DNA from 2 places in the Nitratireductor sp. StC3 genome. Region 1 is predicted to be linked to the other one. Evidence: predicted binding sites of a transcription regulator. Region 1 holds the regulator's gene; the other holds the start of a gene.

Region 1 (4,197 bases):
AAACCGTGCGCGCCGACACCGCCATGCTGGGCTCGGCCGTCTCGACCGTGCTGACCGGGCGCGTGGTCAGGGTCGAGCACCAGGCGAGCGGACGCACGCGCTACACGATCGACGTGGAGACGACGCGGCGGCCGCTGCTGCGTTACGCGCCCGATCGCGTCCGCGTCACGGCGCGCGCCGATCCCGGCATCGCCGCAGGCGAGCGCATCGAGGGGGTCGTGCGGCTTTTCCCGCCCTCCGGCCCGGTTCGCCCCTATGGCTACGATTTCGCCTTCGAAAGCTACATGGCCGGCATCGGCGCGACCGGGTTCTTTCTCGGCATGCCGGACAGGCAAACGTCCGCCGGCGCGAGCGATATCGCCCCGCGCCTTGCCGCCGGGCTGGCCAATATGCGCCAGGCGATCGCCGGGCGGATCAGGCGCCATGTCGCGGGCGCGGAAGGCGAGATCGCCGCCGCGCTGATCGCCGGCACCCGCGCCGGCATTCCCGAGGAGGTCGACGAGGCGCTGCGCCGGGCCGGCCTCGCACACATCCTGTCGATATCCGGCCTGCACATGGCCCTCGTCGCCGGCACGGTGATGCTGGCGCTGCGGGCGCTGTTCGCGCTCGCGTCGGGCTTTTCCTCGCGCCGGCCGGTCAAAAAATACGCCGCCGCGCTGGCGCTTGCCGCGGCCGCCTATTATCTGGCGATTTCCGGCGCCGCGGTCGCCGCCCAGCGCTCGTTCATCATGATCGCGGTGATGCTGGTGGCGCTGCTGTTCGACCGCGCCGCAATCACCATGCGCAATCTGGCAATCGCGGCGCTGATCATCGCCGCGCTGGCCCCGCACGAGGTGGTCGGGCCGAGTTTCCAGATGTCGTTCGCCGCCACGGCGGCGCTGATCGCGGCCTATACGGCCTGGTCGAACCGGGTTTCGGCAAGGACGGGCGCCGGCCGCGCCCCGCCACGGGGCGGGCTGAACGCGGCCGGGCGCCGCCTGGCTTATTTCGCCACGGGGATCGCGGCAACCTCGCTGATCGCCGGCGGCGCGACCACGGTCTACGCGATCTGGCATTTCCACCGTGTCGCCCCGCTCGGGCTGGTTGCCAATCTCGCCGCCATGCCGGTCGTGTCGACGCTGATCATGCCGCCGGCCGTCGCCGCAGGCGTGTTGATGCCGGTGGGGCTGGAAGGTCCGCCGCTGACGGTGATGGGGCAGGGGATCGCGATCATGGTGGCTGTGGCGCGCTGGGTTGCCGATCACAGCCCGATCGACGCTGTCGGGGCGATGCCGCCGCTGGCGCTGATCCTGTTCACCGCCGCGCTTCTCGTCGCGACCATCGCGACCTCCGGCCTGCGCTGGCTGGCGCTGCCGCTGGCGCTGGCCGCAACGCTGGCCTTCGGCTTGCGCACGCCGCCCGACCTGCTGGTTTCCGAGGACGCCCGGCTGGCCGCCTTGATGCGCGATGACGGCCTATTCGCCGTCAATCGCCCGCGACCGAACGGTTTTACCATCGGCATCTGGCAAAAGGCGCTGGCAGCCACGGGTTACGTCAAGCCGCGCGACCGCGCCGACGGCAAGCCCGAGGCGGAGACGCGCTTCGTCTGCGACGCCGCGGCCTGCGAGGCCGTCCATGCCCGCGGCGCCGTGGTGGTGCACGCCAAGACCCGGGCCGCGGCCGCGCCGTTTTGCGGCGTGGCGAGCGTGATCGTGATCGCGGACGCGACCGCCGCCAATCCGTGCCGGGCGAAAGACGTTCTTGTCGTGACCGCGCGCGACCTTGCCCGCCGCGGCAGTCTCGAAGTGCGCTTCAAGCAAGTTGGAACCGAAAGCGCCGGCGCGAGCGGGGGGCCGTTGCGCGCCGAAGCGCGCTTCGCCCTGCCGCGGAACGAACGGCCATGGTTCGCGCACCGCAAATTCTCGCGCGAGGCCCGCGGTCTCGCGCCTTACAAGCGCGGCGAGAAAGGCAGGAACAACAAGAACGGCAAAAGCGGGAAAGGCGACAAAAGCTGAGCCATCCGCCGTGGCGGCGAGATCGGCGGCCGACAAAGCGGCGCCCGATCGAGCCGCGGCCAGACTACATATGTGCCGACACCGGCCCGACCTGGGTCGCCGGCGCGACCGACACCGGGAAACGTCAGTAGCGGCGGATCAGGCCGACCAGCCGCCCTTGGACTTTGACCTGGTCGGGGCCGTAGATGCGGGTTTCGTAGGCCGGGTTGGCAGCTTCGAGCGCGATCGAGGCGCCCTTGCGCCGAAACCGTTTCAGGGTCGCCTCGGCGTCTTCCACCAACGCCACGACGATGTCGCCGGGATTGGCTGTCGCCGCGCTGCGAATGATGACGGTGTCGCCGTCGAGAATGCCGGCATCGATCATGGAATCGCCGCGCACCTCGAGCGCGTAGTGCTCGCCGGCCGACAGCATGTCGGGCGGCACGGCGATCGCATGCGTTTGATGCTGGATGGCGTCGATCGGCACGCCGGCGGCGATCCGCCCCATGACCGGCACCGACACGCCGCCGCCAGCGTCGTCATTGGCCGACACGGGCGGGGCCGGCTTGGGTTTGGGCTTGCCGAGACTGCCCTCGATGACGCTCGGCGAAAAGCTGCGCGGCCGCCCGAGCCCCGGAGAGATCGATTCGGGCAGGCGCAGCACTTCCAGCGCACGGGCGCGATTGGGCAACCGGCGGATGAAACCGCGCTCCTCCAGCGCCGTGATCAGCCGATGAATGCCCGATTTGGAGGCGAGATCGAGCGCTTCCTTCATTTCGTCGAAGGAGGGCGGAATGCCGGTTTCCTTCAGCCGTTGATGGATGAAAAGCAGCAGCTCGTGTTGTTTTCGGGTTAACATGGCGGCCCCAGTGGAATCATCGACAAACAAAACCAGAACAAACTGTATCTGTTCTCACCTTGTTCCGCAAGTGTCCGAGCGCCGAAAGACGAAAACGATGCCGGCAACGCCGCCGACGGCATGCCGCGCCCGGTCTTCGGGCAGGCACCGATACCCGCGACAAGGGAAGGCCGCGGATGTTGAAACGCGGCGTCCCCGTTTCGAGCGCCGGTCTCTCGGCGGGTTTTGCGCCCGGCCTACGCCAGCCGGCCGTTGAGATAATCGTCGGTGACCTGGTTTTGCGGCCGCTCCGACAAATCCGCCATCGTGCCGTGCTCGAGCAGGTAGCCGGTTCCGCGCCGTGTCCAAAACAGCGCGCACTGATCGGCGATCCGTCGTGCCTGAGACAGATTATGCGTGACGATCACCAGCGTGACGCTGTCCTTGAGTTTGAGCAGCAGGCGCTCGATCGTCATCGTCGACATCGGGTCGAGCGCGCTGCACGGTTCGTCCAGAAGCAGGATTTCGGGCCGCGTGGCCAGCGCCCTGGCAATGCACAAACGCTGCTGCTGGCCGCCGGACAGCGCGCAGGCGGACATGTCGAGCCGGTGGCCGATTTCCGCGTGCAGGCCGACGGCACGCAGGCATTCGTCGATGCGCGCGTCCCGGTCCGCCCGCCGGCGCACGCCGAATTCACTCAACACGATATCGAAATTGCGACGGATGGAGAACGGAAACGGGTTAGGTTTCTGAAACACCATGCCGACCCGCTTGCGCAACCGCAGGAGATCGGCGCCCCGCGCCAGCACGTCGGTATCGCGAACAAGGATACGGCCGGACGCGTTCGCACCCGGGATCAGGTCGATCAGCCGGTTGACGCAGGTCAGCAGGCTGGTTTTGCCGCAGCCGGACGGGCCGATCAGCGCGGTGATGCGCCCTGGCGGGATCGACAGGCTGACATCCGACAGGGCCTTGATGGCGCCATAGGCGACCGTGACGTTTTCGACGCGGATATGGCTCGCCTCGGCGCGGCCCGGCGACAAGTCGAGCTTTCGGGTTCCTGTGGCTTGCACGTTCATACGAAATCCCTGCCTTGCTTGCTGTCCAAAGCCGTGAACAGGGCGACGACGGCGGCGACCGACGCCAAGAGCACGGTGGCGGTCGCGAACGCATTGCCGTCGCCACCGGGAACGTTCATCGCCAGGTCGAGAATATGGACCGCCAGGGTCCGTCCCGAATCGAAAACCGAATCCGGCATGCGCACCACGTAGCCGCTGGTGAAGATCAGGGCGGCGCTTTCGGCGACCGCGCGCCCGAAACCGAGCCCCAGCCCGGCGAAAATGCCCGGTGCGGCGGCCGGCAGCATGATCGACCAGACGATCCGCC
Region 2 (4,197 bases), 210 kb from region 1:
CCGAGGCCGACCTTGGCGAGCGTCTGCAGCTTGTCGCGCACCGCCGGCACGGCGGCGAAGAACTCCGCGCCTTCCTCGACCGTCATGTCGAGCACGTCGGCGATCGATTTTTCCTTGAACGTGACCTCGAGCGTCTCGCGATTGTAGCGCTTGCCGTGGCACACGTCGCAGGTGACGTAGACGTCGGGCAGAAAATGCATCTCGATCTTGATGACGCCGTCGCCCTGGCAGGCCTCGCAGCGCCCGCCCTTGACGTTGAAGGAGAAGCGGCCCGGCTGGTAGCCGCGCGCCTTGGCCTCGGGCAGGCCGGCGAACCAGTCGCGGATCGGGGTGAAGGCGCCGGTATAGGTGGCCGGGTTGGAGCGCGGCGTGCGGCCGATCGGCGACTGGTCGATGTCGATCACCTTGTCGAGGAATTCCAGCCCCTCGATGCGCTCGTGCTCGGCCGGATGCTCGCGCGACCCCATGATGCGGCGCGAGGCGGCCTTGTAGAGCGTCTCGATCAGAAAGGTCGACTTGCCGCCGCCCGACACGCCGGTGACGCAGGCAAACGTGCCGAGCGGGATCTCGGCGGTGACGTCCTTCAAATTGTTGCCGCGCGCGCCGACGACCTTGATGCGGCGGCCCTTCTTCAGCGGCCGCGGCGCGTCGCGCGTCGGGATCGCCAGCGCGCCCGACAAATATTGCCCGGTCAGCGAGCCGGGGTCGGCCAGAATGTCGGCCGGCGTGCCCTTTGCGACGACGCGCCCGCCATGGATGCCGGCGGCCGGGCCGATGTCGACCACGTGGTCGGCGGTCAGGATGGCGTCCTCGTCGTGCTCGACCACGATCACCGTGTTGTCGAGGTCGCGCAGATGCTTGAGCGTGTCGAGCAGGCGGGCATTGTCGCGCTGATGCAGCCCGATCGAGGGTTCGTCGAGCACGTAGAGCACGCCGGTCAGGCCCGAACCGATCTGCGAGGCGAGCCGGATGCGCTGGCTCTCGCCGCCCGACAGCGTGCCGGAATTGCGCGACAGGCTGAGATAGTCGAGCCCGACATCGTTGAGGAAGGCGAGCCGCTCGCGGATTTCCTTCAGGATGCGCCCGGCGATCTCGTTCTGCTTGTCGGTGAGCCGGGCCGGCAGCGCCTCGAACCAGGCGCCGGCCTTGCGGATCGAAAGCTGGGTGACCGCGCCGATATGCTGCCCGTCGATCTTGACCGCCAGCGCCTCCGGTTTCAGCCGGTAGCCCGAACAGGCCGGGCAGGGGCTGGAGGCCATGTAACGCTCGATCTCCTCGCGGCTCCAGGCCGACTCGGTCTCCTTCCAGCGCCGTTCCAGATTGGGGATCACGCCCTCGAAGGTTTTTGTCGTCTGGTAGGAGCGCAGCCCGTCATCGTAGGAAAAGACGATCTGGCGCTCGCCGGTGCCGTGAAGGATCGCCCGGCGCGCCGGCTCGGGCAGGTCGCGCCAGCGCTGGCCGATCTTGAAATCATAGGCCTTGCCGAGCGCCTCCAGCGTCTGGGCGTAATAGGGCGAGGTCGAGCGCGCCCAGGGCGCGACCGCGCCGTCGCGCAGGGTCAGCCCGTCATCGGGCACCACCAATTCGGGATCGATGGCGCGCTGGCTGCCGAGCCCGTCGCAGGACGGGCAGGCGCCGAACGGGTTGTTGAAGGAGAAAAGCCGCGGCTCGATCTCGGGAATGGTGAAGCCCGACACCGGGCAGGCGAATTTTTCCGAAAACAACAACCGCTCGTGGGTGTCGTTCTTCGACTTGTTGGCGGCTTCGCCCGACTGGGTTTCCGGCGGCAGCGGCCGGTCGGCGAACTCGGCCACGGCGAGCCCGTCGGCGAGCCGCAGGCAGGTCTCCAGACTGTCGGCCAGCCGCGCGGCCAAATCGTCGCGCACCACGACGCGGTCGACGACGACGTCGATATCGTGCTTGAACTTCTTGTCGAGCGCCGGCGCCTCGGCGATCTCGTGGAAGACGCCGTCGATCTTGACGCGCTGAAAGCCCTTTTTCTGCAGCTCGGCCAGTTCCTTGCGGTACTCGCCCTTGCGCCCGCGCACGATCGGCGCCAGGAGGTAGAGCCGCGTGCCTTCCTCCAGCGCCAGCACCCGGTCGACCATCTGCGACACGGTCTGGCTCTCGATCGGCAGGCCGGTGGCCGGCGAATAGGGCACGCCGACGCGCGCGAACAACAGCCGCATATAGTCGTAGATCTCGGTCACCGTGCCGACCGTGGAACGCGGATTCTTCGACGTCGTCTTCTGCTCGATCGAGATCGCCGGGCTCAAGCCGTCGATCTGGTCGACATCGGGCTTCTGCATCATCTCCAGGAACTGGCGCGCATAGGCCGACAGGCTTTCCACGTAGCGGCGCTGGCCCTCGGCGTAGATCGTGTCGAAGGCGAGCGACGATTTGCCCGAGCCCGACAGGCCGGTCATCACGGTGAGGCTGTTGCGGGGAATGTCGAGGTCGACATTTTTGAGATTGTGCTCGCGCGCGCCGCGAATGGAGATGAATTTCTGATCGGCCATGCCGCAATGCCGTTCCGTGTTGCGATGGGAAGGCGCGGACGGGAATCCGCGCCAGCCTCCAAGCTAGGTCGCCGCGCCGCCATGTCGAGGGGCTTTTCGTCAAACCGAGTTAGACTCCTTTGCCGGGCGAGGGCAAGGGTAAAGAACAAACATCGAACGCATTCCTGACATGGCTGGCGCCCGGCCTGACATTGGCTGGCGCCCGGCGCGGCGGCCCCGGCCGCCCGCGATCACATTTTGCCCATCGCGCGCCGCCGATATTGACAGCGGCACCGGCCGGGGCGCAGACTTGAAACCGTTCCGAGGGCGGCCTCGAAATCATCCCCGGAGGCGGGATTTTCGCGAGGCGCCGCGAAGGCGAGGCTGCGGACGGAACGGTGTCGGTGCAACCAGCAGAGGAGGGAGGCATGACCCCGCCGGACAGTCCCTGCCGGCTCCGCTTGCACAGCGGAGCCACGGTGAGGCCGATCGGACGCTGAGCGGCTGATCGCGCGCGCCGTCAAATCAACTTACATCGCTGACCAATGCGAAGGGTGCCATCCTTGAGTGGATGTCCCTTGACGATCACCTGATATCCTCGGAGATCGGGGAAACCCAAAGGCCTCGCGCGCTCGAAACGGTAGCGGCGAGGCCGTTCTCTTGCGAGCGTGGCGGCGGGCGGACGAAGGCGTGCAGTTTGACGGGTCACGCGTCGAACCGCGGCGTCGTGTCGGCTGGCGCAGCGGGGCCGGGTGGCGTGTGCGTGGCTGGAGGCGGTTCAGCCTGTGATCGCAATTTATCAGGTCTCAGCGCTTGGCGACCGGCCTTTGAACTGCCGACGATGGTTCGCTCGACCTCAGGGCTGCCCCCCTTCACTCAACGCGCTCCATTGTCCCGGGACCGCTTCTGGTCTGGGAGCGGAAAATCGACCTAATCATTCAGGTTTCGCAGGCCACCGATGGGAATTCCTTGCATTTGCGTGACGAATTTATCAGCCTTGATCACTTTAACCCATCGGCTATTGACTTATATGTCAATTCGAGACGAAATTAACATCGCAGTCAATGCAGGCTGGCTCGTCAACATGCAGCCGACGCTGCCGTCGATACCTCATCGTAGAATCATATTGGTAAGCAGTTCGCTGCAGTATGAATTGGAGACAGAACTTCAGGACCAGGCCACCGCGCATAGGGCGGGTCTTCTACTCAACACGCTGGACACTTTCATAGGCGGAGGGCTGATAACCGTCGGTGGTAGGAATGACGACGCTTACATAAAGCTGCTGGAACCAGAAGATCGGCAAGTGTGGGAGATTCGCAGCGTCGATCCAAAACCCAGCATCAGAGTCTTTGGCCGGTTTGCAGAACCGAACGTTTTTGTAGCGACAAACAAAGGTTTTCGACGTGACTTAGGTGCCTTTGGATCAGCGGCATTCCAGCGAGCGATGACTGATTGTACGAGAGAATGGGTAAAATGCTTTCACACACGGCCAGCGCATACGGGAAAAAGAGTCAATGACTTTATCACCGAGAACGTTGTTGACCTGCGCGATCTCTGAGGACGAGCCGCTTACGATTGCGCAGTGCTCCTATTTTCGTGCTCGATTTCGCTCGCGTATTCACGAAGCGATGTTGCGCATCTTTCTGGATGAGAAATCCAAGGGGCTGACGAAAGCCACGCTCGCTCGTCGGCTCGGAAA

What was found. The regulator LexA, encoded in region 1, represses DNA repair genes until DNA is damaged. The targets are predictions, from matches to a motif close to TGTTCNNNNTGTGTTCNG.
Region 2: a site for LexA is predicted at 2,661-2,678, ahead of uvrA (excinuclease ABC subunit UvrA). Genes of this name have one in related genera too.

Annotation. Positions count from the first base shown of each region.
Region 1 covers NZ_PYBP01000001.1:298,680-302,876, reverse strand. Annotated here, with positions in the region: gene C7T96_RS01500 (ComEC/Rec2 family competence protein) at 1-1,994, shown strand, start outside; gene lexA (transcriptional repressor LexA) at 2,119-2,832, opposite strand; gene C7T96_RS01490 (phosphate ABC transporter ATP-binding protein) at 3,069-3,890, opposite strand; gene C7T96_RS01485 (ABC transporter permease subunit) at 3,887-4,197, opposite strand, start outside.
Region 2 covers NZ_PYBP01000001.1:506,514-510,710, reverse strand. Annotated here, with positions in the region: gene uvrA (excinuclease ABC subunit UvrA) at 1-2,519, opposite strand, end outside; gene C7T96_RS23810 (hypothetical protein) at 3,529-4,056, shown strand; gene C7T96_RS02565 (helix-turn-helix transcriptional regulator) at 4,037-4,197, shown strand, end outside.